Sporomusa termitida: one gene and its partner. The protein of the gene in region 1 binds, or shares a complex with, the protein of each later gene. Links are inferred from orthologs where the notes say so. Each region holds a gene or a part of one and is shown on either strand. Other genes may lie near its edges.

Region 1 (4,143 bases):
AGCGGGCGGCCGAACTCCGGGATATGATTGTGGAGCTCCGGCAAAAAGCCGGGGCCGGACCGGCCAAAGCCAAAGCCACCGGCGGCAAAGCACCAAGGCGCCAGAAAAATACAAGGAATGAGCCGCCAGACAGCAACAGAACCGTAAAATAGACCCAGACACCCGGCGTTATTGCCGGGTGTATATTATATTGATATTGTTCCTGGTCATTTGGAACAGGATAAGGCCAGCATTTTTGTTAACAGTGAATGCTACCATTATGCGGCGAATACTGGTATAATAGTAAAGTCGAATAATCAATATCAGTTAATAGATAGTAGCATAAAGAGGGGAACCACCATGACAGACAGCATTATTATTAAAGGTGCCAGACAGCACAATTTAAAAAATATTGACATAACAATCCCCCGGGACCGGCTGGTCGTTATCACCGGTCTGAGCGGTTCAGGCAAGTCCTCACTGGCCTTTGACACCATCTATGCCGAAGGGCAGCGCCGCTATGTGGAGTCATTGTCGGCCTATGCCCGGCAGTTTCTGGGCCAGATGGACAAACCTGATGTGGATTATATAGAAGGCTTGTCGCCGGCGATCTCGATTGACCAGAAGACTACCAGCCGCAACCCGCGGTCGACAGTCGGTACGGTAACTGAGATCTATGACTACCTGCGGCTGTTGTTTGCCCGGGCCGGCCGTCCCTATTGCCCCAAATGCGGCAAGCCTATCAGCCAGCAGACGGTGGAGCAGATCGTTGATCAGCTGCTGGCATTGGGTGAGGGGGCCAGGCTGAGCATTATGGCGCCGGTGATACGCGGCAAAAAAGGCGAGCATCAGAAAATCCTGGAAGACATCCGTAAGAACGGGTATGTCCGGGTGCGGGTGGATGGTGAGATCCGCGATATTACGGAAGAGATTAAGCTGGAAAAAAATAAGAAGCATACCATTGAGGTGGTTGTCGACCGGATTGCGGTCCGGGACGGCGTAGCCGCCCGCCTGGCCGATTCTATCGAAACGGCCCTTAAACTGGGCGGCGGCATCCTGACGGTTGCTGTCGGCGGCACCAATGAGCTGATGTTCAGCCAGAACTTTGCCTGTGTGGACTGCGGCATCAGCCTGCCGGAGATTGCGCCCCGGATGTTTTCCTTCAACAGCCCCTTTGGGGCCTGTCCCGCCTGCACCGGTCTGGGCAATAATCTGGAGATCGACCCGGCCCTGGTCCTTCCCGATCCGGGCAAAGCCTTTATCGACGGGGTCATTGCCCCGCTCAGCAAGAGCTCTAATTCCTACTTTATGTGTCAGCTGGAGGCGGTGCTCGAACACTTCGGGCAGACGCTGTATGACAGCTGGGAACAGACGCCCGGGCCTGTCCAGGAGGTTATCCTCAATGGCGCCGGTCAGGCAAGATTTACATTCCGCTATGAGAATATGTATGGTGAAACCAAAACCTATCATTCGACTTTTGAAGGGGTTATCCCCCTGTTGTCCCGCCGCCACCGTGAATCAACCTCCGACTGGGCCCGGGAAGAGATTGAAGAGTATATGAGCTCCAAGCCCTGCCCGGCCTGCAAGGGGGCGCGGCTGAAGCCGGAAGCGCTGGCAGTCCGGATCGGTACCAGGAATATCAATGAAGTGACCCGGATGACGGTAGCGGAATCGAAAGAGTTCTTTGGCCAACTTGAACTGACGGCCCGCGAAGCGGTGATTGCCAATCAAATCCTCAAAGAAATTAATGCCCGGCTGGGTTTTTTACTCAATGTCGGCCTCGATTATCTGACCCTGGACCGGGCGGCCGGTACGCTTTCCGGCGGGGAAGCCCAGCGCATCCGGCTGGCCACCCAGATTGGTTCAGGGCTGGTGGGGGTGCTCTATATCCTGGATGAGCCCAGCATTGGCCTGCATCAGCGCGACAACAACCGGCTGCTGGCTACCCTGAAGCACATGCGGGACCTGGGCAATACGCTGCTGGTGGTGGAACATGATGAGGATACCATGTATGCCGCCGATCACATTATTGATATCGGCCCGGTGGCCGGGGCCGGCGGCGGCACGGTTGTCGCCCAGGGCACGGTGGCAGAGATAAAAGCCTGCGCCGAATCGGTCACCGGCCAGTACCTGAGCGGCCGTAAAGCCATTCCGGTCCCGGCGGTGAGGCGTCAGCCCAATGGCAAATGGGTGGAGATTATCGGCGCCCGGGAGAACAACCTGAAAAAACTGAACGCCCGCTTTCCCCTCGGGGTATTTACCGCCGTTACCGGGGTGTCCGGCTCCGGCAAAAGCACCCTGGTGAATGAGATTCTCTATAAAGGCCTGGCCAGTCAGCTGTATCGCGGCAGCCATGCCCGGCCCGGGGCGCATGAAGGTCTGCGCGGCCTGGAATATATTGACAAAATTATTGATATCGACCAGTCGCCCATTGGCCGTACGCCGCGTTCCAATCCGGCAACCTATACCAGCCTGTTTGATAATATCCGGGAGGTATTCAGCCAGACGCCGGAAGCCAAGATGCGGGGCTATAAACCGGGCCGGTTCAGCTTTAATGTCAAGGGCGGCCGCTGCGAGGCCTGTAAAGGCGACGGTATTATCAAGATCGAGATGCACTTTTTACCTGATGTGTATGTGCCCTGCGAGGTTTGTAAAGGGGCCAGGTATAACCGGGAGACCCTGGAGGTCCGCTATAAAGGCAAAAGTATTGCCAATGTGCTGGCTATGGTTGTGGATGAAGCGGTTGAGTTTTTCCAGAACATCCCCAAGATCCACCGCAAGCTGCAGGTCCTGCAGGATGTTGGTCTGGGGTATATCAAACTGGGACAGCCGGCTACCCAGCTGTCAGGCGGCGAAGCCCAGCGGATTAAGCTGGCGACTGAGCTGGCCCGCCGCAGTACCGGTAAGACCCTGTATATTCTGGATGAACCGACGACCGGACTGCATACTGCCGATATCCACAAGCTGCTGGAGGTATTGCAGCGGCTGGTCGACGGCGGTGATACGGTAATCGTGATTGAACACAACCTGGATGTAATCAAGACTGCCGATTATGTTATTGACCTGGGCCCGGAGGGCGGTAACCGGGGCGGGACGATTGTTGCCCAGGGCACACCGGAGCAGGTGGTGGCTGTGCCCCAGTCCTATACCGGTCATTATCTGGCCCCGGTGTTAGCACGGGGACCGCGGCAGTAAGGGAGGGTGCCGGCTATTTCTACCATTGCTGCTGTTGTTGAGGAAAAATTGGCGCTGCTGCCTGATAAACCCGGTGTTTATCTGATGAAGGACAATAAAGACCGGATTATCTATGTCGGCAAGGCTGTCAATCTGAAAAACCGGGTGCGTTCCTATTTCCAGTCCAGCCGCAAGCAGGCGCCGAAAGTACTGGCGTTGGTAGCGCGGATTGCCGATCTGGAATACATCATTACCGCCTCGGAGATTGAAGCCCTGATCCTGGAATGCAATCTGATCAAAAAACACCGGCCCAAATACAATATCAGTCTCCGGGATGATAAAACCTATCCGTATATTAAGGTGACCAAGGAGGACTATCCGCGGGTGTATGCCACCCGTAAGGTGGTTAAGGACGGGGCCCGCTACTTTGGTCCCTATACCAGTGCCGGGGCCGTACATGAAACCCTGCGGCTGCTGAAGACGCTGTTTCCGCTGCGCTCCTGCCGGCGGCTTGATGCGAAGCGGCCTTGTCTTGAACATCATATTAAACGCTGCCTGGCTCCCTGTGCCGGTAAGATCGATCAGGCCGCCTACGGGGAGATGATTAAGGCGGTGGGGCTGTTTCTGGAAGGCCGCAGTGATGCTGTTGTTAAAAACCTCCGGCGGCTTATGGCGGCGGCGGCGGCGGAACTGGCGTTTGAACAGGCCGCCAGGCTGCGTGACCAGCTCACGGCGGTGGAAAAGATTATCGAAAAGCAAAATATTGTTACAGGCAGCGGTGATCAGGATGCGGTCGGCCTGGCCCGGTCGGCCGCCGGCATTTGCGCCCAGGTTTTCTTTATCCGCAGCGGTAAAATGGTGGGCCGCGACCACTTTATGCTGGCTGGTGGCGAAGATGAGACCGATGAGGCTATCCTGGCGGCTTTTCTCAAGCAGTATTATAGTAAGGCAGCGTTTATTCCCCGGGAAATCCTGCTGCCGCTGGCTGTG
Region 2 (4,567 bases), 1.6 Mb from region 1 along the record:
TTGCTTTCACCAGTATCCCCCTTTCTACAGCTTTAACCAAGCTTAGCTAGATTAACCTACTAACGTTGTCGATGTCAAATTTTGAATCGCGAATACATCAGGTATTACTGTTAGCAATAGCCTAATCATTCATTGATAGTAGTATATATCCAGCAAGTGTGTTTTATTCATTTTTCTGGTTTAAGCTGCAAAGGTTTCAGTTAACATTTTTCTGTACCTGTCAATACCTGAAACAGCTTGGTTAATGCATCTATGAGCGGCAGCGAGAGCCGTGATGTCGTCAGCCGCATCGTCTCCGGCGGCCCGGGAAGAAAGGCAAGTTTACCGGGAAAAAGATTTTTAGCATTCATTAAACCACCGTCAGCAACATGCGGCGTTTCACTGAAAATAATTTCTATCCGGCTCTCCCGCTCAGAAATGGAGCGCACGCCAATACGGCGGGCCAGATTTTTGATGCGGGCCACCCCCAGAAGGTTGATTACAGGTAATGGCGGTTCACCGAACCGGTCAACCAGTTCATCAATCAGTTCTGCTAAATGCTCTTCCTGGCGCACAGCTGCAATCCGCTGGTATATCTCAATCTTATGCATGGCATCGCTAATATAGTCGCCTGTAAGATAGGCATCAATGTTGAGTTCAATGGTCGGTTCCGGAATTGGTAAAACCGGATTTCCGGTCTTTAATTCCGCAACCGCTTCGTCCAGCAGGCGACAGTACATTTCAAACCCGACACTGACTATATGGCCGTGCTGTTCCCGGCCTAAAAGATTGCCGGCGCCTCTGATTTCAAGGTCACGCATGGCAATTTTAAAACCGGAGCCCAGTTCAGCAAATTCTTTGATGGCCTGCAGCCTCTTTTCCGCCACCTCGGTAAGCACTTTGTCGCGCCTGTAAGTAAAATAGGCATAAGCCATACGATGAGAACGGCCAACCCGTCCGCGCATCTGATATAACTGCGACAGGCCAAAGTGATCGGCATCATAGACAATAATCGTATTGGCATTAGGCACATCCAGTCCGTTTTCAATAATACTCGTACAAATAAGCACTTCATCCCGGTTCTCATAAAAATCCAGCATTACCTGTTCCAACAGTTCTTCAGGCATCTGGCCGTGGCCTGTTTTTATCGTAGCGTCCGGCAAAATTTCGGTTAGACGCTGGCGTACCTTATCGATAGTCTGTACCCGGTTGTAAACAAAATACACCTGGCCGCCGCGCTTCAGCTCACGCACAATGGCCTCACGGATAATTTCCTCATTATATTCCACAACATAGCTTTGCACCGGGAACCGGTCCTCCGGCGGCGTCTCAATAATACTCATGTCGCGTGCGCCCACCAGTGACATATGCAGCGTACGCGGGATCGGCGTGGCACTTAGGGTAAGTACGTCAAGATTGGCCCGCAGTCTTTTCATTTTCTCTTTTTGGGCCACACCAAACCGCTGTTCTTCATCAACAATCAGCAGCCCCAGGTCTTTAAATTCCACATCGGCCTGAAGAATACGATGAGTGCCGATAAGCACATCTACCTGGCCAAGTGCCAGCTTCTGCAGAGTTGCCTTTTGTTCCCGGGCGCTGCGAAACCGGCTGACAACATCAACAACCGGGCCAAAACCGGCAAACCGCGCCCTAAAGGTTTGATAGTGCTGCTGCGCCAGAACCGTCGTCGGCACCAGGACCGCCACTTGCTTGCCCCCCATGACGGCTTTAAAAGCGGCACGAATCGCCACCTCCGTTTTCCCAAAGCCCACATCACCACACAGCAGCCGGTCCATGGGACGTGGTTGTTCCATATCATGAGTAACCTCAGTAATAGCCTGCAGTTGATCCGGGGTTTCCTCATAGGCAAAAGCATCTTCAAATTCCCGCTGCCAGGGGGTGTCAGGACCAAAAGCGTGACCGACCTGCAGTTGACGCTGGGCATAAAGTTCGATCAGCTCTTTAGCCATATCGGCCACAGCCGCTTTCGCCCTGGTCTTTACTTTCAGCCAGTCGCTGCCCCCCATTTTGCTTAAACGGGGCACTTCCCCCTCAGACCCAATATATTTTTGTAAAAGGCCTACCTGATCTGTTGGCACATACAGCTTATCGTCACCGGCATAGCGGATATGGAGATAATCTTTATGAACACCGCCGACCTCCAGGGTTTCAACGCCAACATATTTGCCGATACCATGATTAACATGAACAACATAATCGCCAAGATTAATATCCCGGAAGTAGGTAATCTGCTGGTCTTTACCAACCCGCGGGCGCCGTTTCTTCTTCTGACGGCCAAAAATATCCAACTCGGTCAAAACAACCAGCCTGGCCTGAGGCAATTCAAAGCCGCCTGACAAAGCACCTGCCGATACAACAACAGCGCCCGGAATCAGCGGCATGTGCCCCTCCTGGGCCATGACCGCTGTAATCCCTTCTTCGGCCAGATGCTGCTGAATATTGGCTGCCTTGTCACGGTTGGGCATAAATAAAATAATATTTTGTTTTTTATCCTGCCAGTTTTTAATTTCGGCAATCAGCATATCCATCTGGCGATGGAACGGCGCGATGCCTTTGGCCGCAATACTGATAATAGAGGCAGGCTGCGTGCCGGGTATTTTTTGCAGCAGCAAGGATAAATAAATGACCGTATACGCCTGGCAGGCAGCGGTTAGCTCAGTCCAGCTAAAAACCCGGCGTTTTATATCCGGGTTTTCTTTGACAATTTTAGTCATCTGTTCCCTGATCCGTGCCGGTTCATCAAGCACAAGACAGGAATCGGCAGGAAGATAAGACACAAATACCGCCGGCTTGCCACTGTGCTCAGGCTCAGTCAGAGGCATAATATCGGCTAATCCCATATCTGTCACCGAGCGCTGGCTGGCCGGATCAAACTCACGCAGTGAATCAACCCCATCGCCAAACAACTCTAACCGGAGCGGCAGGCTCCGGTTAACAGCAAAAATATCAATAATACCACCGCGGATACTAAATTGACCGGCACTATCCACCTGGTCAACCCGCTCATAGCCAAATTCGACCAGAGCACTAATAAGATTCTCGCGGCTTATCGTTCCGCCGCTCTGGATCGTAATCCGACTGTTTAGAAATTCTTGCTTCGGCAAAACCCGCTGCATCGCAGCTTCAGCAGTTGCCAAAACAATAATTTTCTCCCCCCGTACCATCCGGCTCAAAACGTCCATGCGCCGGGAAGCCAGTTCAACGCTCTTAGCGGCGGCCGCAAAAGTAATCATATCAATCGCCGGCAATTCCACGACCGGCACCTGCGGCAGCAGGGCCGCAAAATCAGTGCGCAGCATTTCAACGGCTTCGTGACTGGCGGCAATGATAATGGTCGGCCGGGGCGATGCCTGAAATGCAGCCGCCATAAGTACGCTTTTTTGCGCGCCAGTCACGCCATAAATGACGCTCTGATTACCGATTGCCCCGAAAGCGGCTTGCGCGGCCATAAGCTGCTTATCCTCATGGAAAGCAGCAAACAGCGTTAATATTGTTTTCTCTCCCATATATACCTCTCAATAAGTCACAGGTAGTACCAAAAGGGCTTTAGCTTAGGCTAAAGCCCTGTATTATATGCGCTTAAAAATTTTCAGTGAATATAGCTTTTGTTAATGGCAGGCATCCCCAGTGCAACATTATCATCCATTCCCATTGAAGTTATGCAGAAATCGCATAGTGACTTAACATGGACAGTATTTTGTTCCACATCAGTTTTAATTATATCTTGACGCTCCTGAGCAGTCAAGCAGTCAAAGCCAAACTTAACCTCATCGATTTGGTCTACTTCTAATGTATCGATATGTTCACCGCAATATTCACAAGTATAGAAAATTTTCATGGCTATCCCTCTTTCATCTGTTTTTGTCTGCTTTATTGGCCAGGATTCTGACAACAAATACGTTGTAAGTCACATGGGCCGTGGAGGCTACAGCCAGTCCGAGCCACACACTGCCGGTCTTACTCAGGACACCGGCAGTCACGGCACCAAAGAAACTATGCCCCATAATACTCAGGAGCGGGGCTGTGAGATGCCTGCCCTCATCCTGGATCCAGTCGTAGATAGCTTCAATTACCCCAAAAAGCGCGTGTACCGGTATAATGGCGGCTCCCAGATAATAAGCAAACAGTGTTTTTGCCGCTTCTTCAGCAACCGGTCCCAGGCTGATGACAGTTACCGGACCGATATACCGCACAAACAGCCTGTTTACGAGAAAACTCAGACCGGCCATTAGGGCGGCAATTACATATTCCATAACTCATCCTCACAAATCCGGCAATTGAATGTATAATTATTATTCCCCGAATAAATAGGCCTGTATACCGTACCTGCCTTTACGGTATTTTTTGCTGGCAAACAATAAAATACAGGAAAAAAACCCCTATATGGCGAAATTAAGTATAATACCTGACTATAAAATTGGAGGGATCGCTTTGAAAAAACACTGGAACCGATTAATCCGGCTAGCCGTTGTTGGGTTAGCCGTTATCTGGTGCCTGCCGACCATTACACTGGCAGCACCGAAGCAACCTACGCCGCCGCCGGCACCTGTTAAAATAACAGTGCTGG

What was found. Proteins that work in one complex are often made in the same cells at the same time.
Region 2: the proteins of uvrA (region 1) and mfd are in contact, whole or in part, in a crystal structure (PDB 4DFC), measured with the Escherichia coli proteins. The link is inferred for Sporomusa termitida from one-to-one orthologs.

Annotation. Positions count from the first base shown.
Region 1 is NZ_CP036259.1:3,473,754-3,477,896, reverse strand. What follows is about bases 1-3,374. They hold uvrA (excinuclease ABC subunit UvrA), read left to right. Parts: upstream 1-339; coding sequence 340-3,174; downstream 3,175-3,374. Other genes in these bases: uvrC (excinuclease ABC subunit UvrC), read left to right, coding at 3,199-3,374; uvrB (excinuclease ABC subunit UvrB), read left to right, coding at 1-152. Also shown: more of uvrC, read left to right, coding at 3,375-4,143. UniProt on the Escherichia coli protein: The UvrABC repair system catalyzes the recognition and processing of DNA lesions. UvrA is an ATPase and a DNA-binding protein. A damage recognition complex composed of 2 UvrA and 2 UvrB subunits scans DNA for abnormalities.
Region 2 is NZ_CP036259.1:5,122,421-5,126,987, reverse strand. What follows is about bases 1-3,798. They hold mfd (transcription-repair coupling factor), read right to left. Parts: upstream 3,492-3,798; coding sequence 201-3,491; downstream 1-200. Other genes in these bases: SPTER_RS23605 (anti-sigma-F factor Fin), read right to left, coding at 3,590-3,798; spoVT (stage V sporulation protein T), read right to left, coding at 1-10. Also shown: more of SPTER_RS23605, read right to left, coding at 3,799-3,838; SPTER_RS23600 (hypothetical protein), read right to left, coding at 3,852-4,253; SPTER_RS23595 (bifunctional metallophosphatase/5'-nucleotidase), read left to right, coding at 4,432-4,567. UniProt on the Escherichia coli protein: Couples transcription and DNA repair by recognizing RNA polymerase (RNAP) stalled at DNA lesions. Mediates ATP-dependent release of RNAP and its truncated transcript from the DNA, and recruitment of nucleotide excision repair machinery to the damaged site.